3 regions of the Maridesulfovibrio gilichinskyi genome follow, and region 2 is predicted to be linked to each of the others. Evidence: predicted binding sites of a transcription regulator. Region 2 holds the regulator's gene; each other region holds the start of a gene.
What was found. The regulator sigma-54, encoded in region 2, starts transcription at its own class of promoters, with help from an activator protein. The targets are predictions, from matches to a motif close to CTGGCACGGNNNNTGCTT.
Positions count from the first base shown of each region.

Region 1 (3,161 bases), on a different contig from region 2:
GTCTGGTTAGCTTTGATGATAGCTTCAACAATGTCATCGACGAGGTCATCTGGAACGACAACTGTTAATATGCGTTTAGGGTAAAGCTTACCTTTTTCACCGAGAACAGCTGCGGCTTCTTCGTATCCGCTTTCTGCTCCTTCAAGGACCGCTGAGTTAACGAATCCTTTTCCCCGGCCTTGAGCTTCGTGAGCGAAGTAGGCATCTACGCCTGCTTCATCAAGTGCTGCTTTGGTGCGGTTCATCATGTTCATCCGCACAATGGCGATGATTTCCTGCATTATGCCTCTCCCTCTGCAGCGCCTTCCTTTACGCCGGAACTGATAGTGTAGACATCGCCAACTTCTGAAACGAAAATCTTACCGTCTCCGAAAGCTCCCTTGGTTCCTGATCTTGCAGCGTCCATGATGGTGCTGATGACGAAATCTTTATCTTCAGCCTTAACAACGCTCATGAGCATGGTTTTAGGAATTTCGTCGTAGGTAACTTCGCCGATTTTGATACCGCGTTGTTTACCGCGACCTGCTACTGAATATTTTGTTACAGCCGGAAATCCGTTGTCCATGAGTGCTGCCAGAACTGCGTCTGCTTTTTCCGGTCTAACTATTGCTCTTACCATGATCATCATTTGGCTCTCCTATGGTGCGATTTGAATATAATGTTTTTTAAAAGGGGTAAGTGTTAAGCTACTTCCAGCAGACCGAAGTCGAGCAGGAGCTGTTCAAGTTCTTCAATTTCAAGAGGTTTAGGTACAACAAACATTGTGTTGTCATCGATAGCTTTAGCAAGACCGCGGTATGCATCAGCCTGAGGAACTTTATCATTCCATTCGATAACAGTTTTACGGTTGATTTCTGCACGCTGTACGTCGTTGTCACGAGGAACAAAGTAGATCATCTGTGTGCCGATCTTTTTAGCAAGTTCTTCGATCATCTCTTTTTCGTTATCAACGTTACGTGAGTTACAGATAAGACCGCCGAGACGGACGCTACCGGACTGAGCATACTTCATAATACCTTTACAGATGTTGTTGGCTGCATACATTGCCATCATTTCACCTGAACATACGATGTAGATTTCTTCTGCTTTACCGTCACGGATAGGCATTGCGAATCCACCGCAGACAACGTCGCCGAGAACGTCATAGAATGCGTAGTCGAGTCCTTCAGACTCTTCGTAAGCACCGAGATTTTCGAGCATGTTGATGGAAGTGATGATACCGCGACCGGCGCAACCTACTCCTGGTTCAGGACCACCGGATTCAACACACCAAGTGTCGCCGTAACCGGGCTTGCGGATATCCTCGAGTTCTACGTCTTCGCCTTCTTCACGAAGAGTATCGAGAACTGATTTCTGAGCTAGACCACCAAGAAGAAGACGGGTGGAGTCAGCTTTAGGGTCACAGCCTACAACCATTATTTTACGTCCCATCTGTGCCAAACCGGCAACAGTGTTCTGAGTAGTTGTAGACTTGCCGATACCGCCTTTTCCGTAAATTGCGACTTTTCTCATCTTTTTCATGATACTCCTCCAAGGGTTTATATTTTAAAATTTACGTTGATGCTGATTCACATAAGGCAATTGGCGTGCCAAATTAGGTTTTGCAAGTTAACTATCTAATATAACGGTATTAATTCATTCAACGGGGCCTAGAAAGAATCTACATAAAACGTGGGTAGCGACATAAACTACATACGTTAGTGTAGTTTCCTACAAAAATGTATGTAGATTGAAGTAGGATGTGTTTTTAAAATAAGCGTATTATTACAAGATAATATACGAATGGCGCCCATTGGCATTGATTGTGCTTAGTAATGATTATCTACTAACGACAAGGAGCCATGACATGTTGATAGATACAACACTCAGAGAAGGCGCACAGTTGTTCGGCGCATATTTTAATATTGATACTCGTAAACGCATTGTCGCAGGGCTTGTAGCTCTTGGAATAGATGAAGTAGAACTGGGCTGGGTAGGGCAGGAAGATTTGCAGGAACTTGCAGAATATGGACGCTCATTAAACGGTAATACAAAATTCAGTGTCTGGAGTCCCTGCCGCGAAGAAGATGTTATTACAGTTTCAAAGCTTCCTGTTGACCGCATTAATATAGGTGTTCCGGTTTCAGACCTTCATATAGAGAAGAGGCTTGGCCTTGATCGGGCAGGATTACTCAAAAAACTAACTAAAACGGTTGAGACGGCTAAGAACCACGGTCTTAGATATGTTTCTATCGGACTGGAAGACCTTTCAAGAGCTGATGAAGCTTTTGCTCTGACCGTGGCGTTACTTGCAAAAGTGTCGGGAGCTTCGCGCATTCGTCTTGCGGATTCACTCGGGCAACTTACTCCGAAAGCTACTGAAAATCTGGTGCAGTTGTTCAGCAGTCAGATCAATATTGATTTTGCCGTCCACTGCCATGACGATTTCGGTATGGCGACCGCAAATGCGGTAACTGCCCTTGGGGCCGGTGCAAAATATGTGGATGTAAGCGTGCTGGGAATAGGTGAGCGGTCCGGCATCTCCGCCACGGAAGAGTTGATTGCATATCTTTCGCTTAATAATGAGAACCATCCATATTCTACAGAAGGGCTTGTGGATCTTTGCAGCTTTGTTTCCAGCGCGGCCGGAGTGACTATCGCGCGGACTAAAGCGGTAGTTGGAACTGATATTTTCGCCTGTGAATCCGGTTTGCACGCACATGCATTAAGTAAATCACCTGAACTCTTTGAACCATATAATCCTGAGCTTGTAGGGAAAACCCGTAAGCTCGCAGTCGGCGGTAAGAGCGGTAAGTCAGCAGTCGCTTCGGCATTAAGCGACGGTGAAATTGCGCCGCTTGTAAAAGATTTTTCTGAGCGTAATCTTTCCGCTCTTACGCAGGCTGTGCGAAAACTTTCATGTGAATTAATGCGTCCGCTCACCAAAGGAGAGCTCGTTGAGTTGACCTTGAATTCTGAAAAATAGAAATAAGCATGAGTGAAAATAGCATGTAAACATTTAAATGTAATATCTCATATAGTGTATTTTAACTAATTCAGCATAATTTTTAGTTGTTAGAAGGGAGATTGGACATGGATTTATGCAAAACAAGATTAGGTGATGTTCCTGTTGCAGGGCCTATAGAAATGTACGCGAATGGATCTGTCCATATTTGTTCACC
Region 1 covers NZ_FWZU01000001.1:966,472-969,632, reverse strand. Annotated here, with positions in the region: gene B9N78_RS04620 (P-II family nitrogen regulator) at 1-281, opposite strand, end outside; gene B9N78_RS04615 (P-II family nitrogen regulator) at 281-628, opposite strand; gene nifH (nitrogenase iron protein) at 682-1,512, opposite strand; gene B9N78_RS04605 (LeuA family protein) at 1,847-2,965, shown strand; gene B9N78_RS04600 (hypothetical protein) at 3,073-3,161, shown strand, end outside.
Region 1: the regulator sigma-54 is predicted to act here: its motif matches at 1,793-1,810, upstream of B9N78_RS04605 (LeuA family protein).

Region 2 (3,161 bases):
AAAAGGACCAGCTCCTTATCTAAATTATCATTTATTATCATCAATTAATATCCCGGATCAATCAACCCAAAGTCGCCATTCTTGCGACGGTAAATAACATTAACAGCTTCAGTATCTGCATTTCTGAAAACAAGGAATTCATGGTCGAGGGTCTGAAGCTGCATAGCGGCTTCCTCTACAGACATGGGCTTTGGCACAAACTGATCAGTTTCAACAATCGTAGGTTCAGACTTTTCGTCTTCCTCAGTTGTGAAGCTGATTACGTCCATACGCCCGGGGGCAGCTTCGATACGTCTGTGATCTCTCATCTTATCACGCATACGTCTAAGCTGAACTTCAAGCTTGGCAAGGACCAAATCTACAGTTGAATACATATCATCCGATGCTTCATATGCCGAGATATGAATATTATCGGAGCTGAAAATAACATCTGCAACGTGTCTGATCTTATCAACAGACAAGTTGACCTGCATTTCAGTATTATCAGGATTTGTTATAAACTTTTCAAGCTTAGTAAACCTGGTGTTCGCATATTCCTTCAAATGGTCAGACGGGTCAAAGTTCTTAAAAGTAAATGCAACATTCATATGAATCCTCCTTGAGTAAAGGGTGAATATGCTTTTCTACTGAACTGCTAGAATACCTGCTTCCTCTTGGATGAGGATTTAATTCCCATTGCAGTTCTGTATTTTGCTACAGTCCGTCTGGCGATGTTGACCTCAAGTTCAATCTTGAGCATCTCGGCTATTTTTTCATCACTCAGAGGTTTTTTACTATTTTCTTCGCCTATCAAAGACTTAATCAGAGCCTTAACAGATTCGGACCCGACTTGCGAACCGTCATCAAGTCCGAGAGCACTGTTAAAGAAAAATTTAAGCTCATAAATCCCATGCGGAGTCGACACATACTTGCTTGTCGTAATTCGGCTTACTGTAGATTCATGCATTTCAATATCTTCCGCCACCTCTTTAAGAATAAGCGGTTTGAGCTTTGATACTCCTTCCTGAAAAAAACCTCTTTGGAATCTGACTATTGATTCCAGAACCTTATAAAGAGTACGCTGCCGTTGGTAGAGACTCTTCATAAGCCACTGCGCTGAGCGCATCTTCTCCTGAAAATATTCTTTGTCTTCTCCCTTTGTCGAAGCCAGCGTTTCTACATAAAATGAATTCATCTGTAACTTTGGAAGACCGTCCTCGTTCAGGACTATAACAAAATCTCCGTCATATTCATATACATAAGCATCAGGACTGACATAGAAAGACTCTCCCCCAGAAAAACTTGAACCGGGAAGAGGATCAAGAGTTTGCATCAGGTCAATATAGCTCTTGAGATCTTCCATACTAAGCTTAAACTTTCGAGCAAGAGGCTTGTATCTATTCTTCTCTAAATCTTCTAAATGATCTCTAACCAGCGAAACAAGGATAGGGTCATCATCAAGACGCAGAACCTCTAGCTGAATAAGCAAACATTCCTGTGGGCTACGGGCTGCAACTCCGACAGGATCAAATCTTTGAATTCGGTTCAGAACCCTTTCAACATCTTCCATTTCGGCATGGCATGTCTCACAAATATCATCTAATTCAATTCGTAAAAACCCATTACTGCTTAAATTACCTATAATACACTCACCGACAACAAGCTCTTTCTCTGTAAAATTTGAAAGACACAGCTGCCACGATAAATGACCTTCAAGTGTGGTTGCCTTGGTCATCCGTGCTTCAAAAGACATCCCTTCGTCAAGAGACTCCGTTTCTTTAGTTCCGGCCTGCTTGGAAGTACTGGAAAATTCGCCGAGATAATTATCCCAGTCAGCCTCACGGGATATAGCAATATCTTCTGCCGTTGCGGTTCCTGCCTCAGTATCAGGGCTGTCAGTCCGTTCTAAAGCCTCAGCCTCTTCAAGTATAGGATTTTCAAGCAACTCCTGCTGAACAGTATCAAGCAGTTCTAATCGGGAGAGCTGCAACAATTTAATTGCCTGCTGCAACTGAGGAGTCATCACCAGCTGCTGCGAAAGCTTTAATTGTTGTCTAAGTTCCAGTCCCATATATTCCTGCCACCCTCTGATATGCTTAAGCAGTATCTTTTACATTATTCAGATCAATAAAATTGGCCTTCAACAAATTTTCAAAAAAAATGTTTTTCTTGTCGTTGAGCTTGATTTAAGTATGCCACACTAAGGAAGCTCATGCAAGAATTAGTACATATTTATCCGTAATTTCAGGACCTTTCAAATTTTAAAATTGTACATGAAAAAAGTGTACCAATGTTCTGCGTCAGTGTAAATCTACATTGGTAAATTTACTTAAATTGAGTGGGGGCTATAGCAAGAACCGATAAGATAAAATGGTCAGAATGCGCGCAAAATCTTCCGGCCAAAAGGGGGAATATGATCGTAAACAAAGCATGCAGCAAGAAATCAGAGACTGAAACTGTCTCCGAGGTATAAACGGCGTGCCTTGGAATTTTTTACAATGCTCGCCGGAGCACCGTTCAAAATTACGCGCCCTTCATATACCAAATAAGCCCGGTCACAGATACTTAATGTTTCTCTGACATTATGGTCTGAAATAAGAATTCCGAGTCCCATATCTTTGAGCGAAGAAATGATATCCTGAATTTCAATAACCGCGATAGGGTCAATCCCTGCAAACGGCTCATCAAGCAGAATGAATTTGGGATCATTAATAAGAGCCCTTGCAATCTCAAGACGGCGGCGCTCACCGCCGGAAAGGTAAAGAGCTTTCTGTTCTGCCAGCCGCAAAATTCCGAGCTGATCCAAAAGCTGATTCGCCCGCATAGGGATTGCTTTACCGGAAAGACCGGTATGCTCAATAATAATTTCCAGATTTTTACGAACTGAAAGCTTCTTAAATATAGAACTTTCCTGCGGAAGATAACTGATTCCATGCCTTGCTCTTTCATGCAGCGGCCAGCGGGTGATCTGATTTTTATTAAGATAAACATCGCCGGAAGTAGGCTTAACAACACCCACAAGCATATAGAAAGTGGTGGTTTTACCTGCTCCGTTAGGACCAAGTAAACCTACAACTTCACCTTCTTTAACATTTAAGCTTATACCGCGAACAACTTCTTTCTGTCCGTAGTTTTTAACCAGCTTGTTGGCGATTATCGAAGACATATAAATCCTATAAAAT
Region 2 covers NZ_FWZU01000008.1:62,139-65,299, reverse strand. Annotated here, with positions in the region: gene B9N78_RS17495 (PTS sugar transporter subunit IIA) at 1-41, opposite strand, end outside; gene hpf (ribosome hibernation-promoting factor, HPF/YfiA family) at 45-587, opposite strand; gene rpoN (RNA polymerase factor sigma-54) at 635-2,050, opposite strand; gene lptB (LPS export ABC transporter ATP-binding protein) at 2,423-3,145, opposite strand.

Region 3 (3,161 bases), on a different contig from region 2:
AGCCTGTAAAAACATCATTATATGTAAACCCAATACCTGACTCTAATACACTCAATTGAAAAAAGTAAATCAAGATAATAGCTTTTTTAAGATTCTAAACAAAATGTGTCAAAATTCGGGCATTAAAAAGCCCGAATCATATACTCAATGTGAGTTACAATCCGGGCTTAAATTATTCAATAAAATATAATGTAATCAGGAAGCTTTTACTAAAGGAATTTCATGGAGAATTTTCTTTTTACCATCCTTCTCATCCTTGCGCATCTTAATGTACTTTCTGGTTATATTTCTAAGGGCTTCGGTCTTTCCTTCTCTATCATCAGGACAAAGGAACGCAACCAGCTTTCTTTCAAGTTTATAAGGATTCTGCTCATTCTTGATGGCAATAATCCCGTCCATAATCATTTTCTGATTAATCAACTCATTTCTAGTTCTGCACCGAACTGTTTCTGCCATAGGAGCAAAAATCATATTACTGAGTACTACTCCGTAAAGAGTTGAAATAAATGCTACCGGAATATGTTTTAGAATAACAGCCGGATTATCAATCCCCATTAAAAGCCCTATCAAACCTATTACAGACCCTGCAACTCCGAATGCAGGAGCAAAACGTGCCATAGATTGAAACACACGTTCCGATTCATTTCTGCGCATATTAAAAAATGACATTTCAGTCCTGAGGCAATCTTTAATTTCTGCTTCGTCAAAATTATCAACTAAAAGCATGAGTCCGTTTTTCAAAAAAGACATGGTTGTCTGCTCGCCGGCTTTTTCGAGCGAAAGCATGCCGTCCATGCGTGAACGGACGCTCAGATCAAGCAGAGTATCGACAATCTCTTCATGAGTAGTAAGCCTGTTTGAGTAAGTGGAACGAACAACCCTGAAAGCTTCAAGTAACTGTTCAACAGGATAACTGAGCATAACAGCTACAGCTAAACCGGAAATGACAATAGCAAAAGCGGCTGCATTCCAGTAAAGAGCTAACCCTCCACTAAACCAGAAGCTTGCTAAAAAAATTAATCCGGCTAACAAAACACCCACAAGATTCCTTCTGTTCATGACATTACCTCCCTTACTCTCCATTAAGATCAGTGTTGATGACAACGATTTCAACACGGCGATTGTTCCCTGATACCTTTTGCATGGAATCAGGAAGTTCAGGTACTGTTCCACCGCGTCCGCTGACAAGAATGCGAGCGGGATCGATAGACTTCTCACTGATAAAATATTGTGCAACCTGAGCAGCTCGATCGGCAGAAAGGGCAAAAGCGGATTCCTTTCCGGATTTAGAGGCATCGCTCTGGTCGGTATGACCGATAATATGTATGGCGTGATTATTAGTTTTCAAAACTTCAGCGACTTCAGCAAGATATTGTAGAGTCTTCGGTTCAAAACCGCTTTTACCGGCAGCAAAGAAGGCATCCCCGCGCATAACGATTTTTATCTGACCATTATCTTCATTATCCATACTTATTGCGCCGTCATCACTGCGATAAAGTTCATCTTGAGGTGTTAAAACAACTCTGGAGTTTCCGCTCATTGCGTCGCGATGAACTGAAAGCATATCAATCAATCCGTCCACGGGACTCAGAGCAACTTGCGATTTGGCATTTCCGCTGAAGATAACTTTAATATTCTCTTTGGATTGACTATAAATAAAGAGCACTACGAAAAGAACAAACATTACCATCATCAGATCAGACCACGCAACAGACCAACTGTTCATATCAGATGACTCAGAATCATGAGATCCGTAGTCCCCTAAATCTAAATCATATTTGAATTCGTCGTTTCTCATTTCATTGCTCCATGATCGAAAGATACGGGACAACCCCGATCGTTACATCAACCATACAGCAAAGCTTATGCCAAACCTATTAACGTTGTGTTTGCAGGAGATTAAGATCTATTAAAATTGGATTTGAAAATTGTAAGGGCAAGAAGTGTCAAAAAAGGAACAGTTATGAACTTATCATAAAATTTAAAGCTCAATGCAAAGACCATCTTGAGCCATTATGATCTTATCAGGTTTCCGCTCAACCAGTTCAGCATATGTTCTTGTATCTTCGAGGAATTTTTCCAATTCAAAATCATCAAGAACCGGCTCCTGATGAAACAGGCATAAAGTCTTAACTCCGGCAAACCCTGACATCTCAACAGCTATAATATTGTTTGAATGTCCCCAGTCTTCTTTAATTGAATTAGCCTCAGCAAAAGAGTACTGAGCATCCATAATCAACAGGTCTGCATTTTTAAAAAATTCAACAAATTTTTCATCTGATAAAGCTGTCGCACTTTTGTGCTCACAATCTGTGGAATATACGGCTATTTTCCCATCCTGCTCAAAACGATAACCGAATGACCCGCCAGGATGATACTGTGCTTTAACTTTAATTTTTATTCCTGCAATTTCAAATTCCTGCCCGCTTGAAAGACGTGTAAAATTAAATTCCGCTGAAAGGTCATCGAATTTTACAGGAAAAAAAGGTTCACTCTGCTGCGTGCGGAACACTTTTTCAATATCAGGATGCCCGCCATAAAAAGAGATTTTATTCCCCTTCAAATAGGCCGGGATGAAAAAAGGAAATCCTTGCAAGTGATCCCAATGGAGATGTGAAATAAGAAAATGAAAATGCGCACCCGGTTTTCCGAATCTCTCAGCCATGATAGCATTTCCCAAATCACGAAGCCCGGTACCGCAATCACATATCAGGTAGTCATCACCTGTTGTACCGATTTGAATACATGGAGTATTTGTACCGTAAGAACCGCGAACAGCGAAAGGAAGCTCGTTATCGATAAATGAATCTAAATCCGTAGTAGAATCAATACCGCGTGCTACCGCAATTTCCAAAGCTGCTTTAACTTTTGCCCTGGCTCTCTCTGCGTTATACGTTGCAGGCAAAGACCCTCTCGCTCCCCAGATGCATACTTTCATTCAACGACTCCTAATCTAATATTCCTTAATCCATTACCTTCAGACTTTAAAAAGAGCAACATACTTGGCTGACAAAACTTACTTCATTTTTTAATTATATCGTGTTGTGTTATTTCAATTAATATTTTTGTTATTATCCAACTAAAAAAACATCCACTTGACAGATATCTGTTATTCACTAACAGATTTGTTTCTGTTTTTAATATTATTTTTTAAAATATCC
Region 3 covers NZ_FWZU01000001.1:367,514-370,674, reverse strand. Annotated here, with positions in the region: gene B9N78_RS01755 (motility protein A) at 196-1,059, opposite strand; gene B9N78_RS01750 (OmpA/MotB family protein) at 1,073-1,798, opposite strand; gene B9N78_RS01745 (MBL fold metallo-hydrolase) at 1,982-2,938, opposite strand.
Region 3: the regulator sigma-54 is predicted to act here: its motif matches at 1,855-1,872, upstream of B9N78_RS01750 (OmpA/MotB family protein).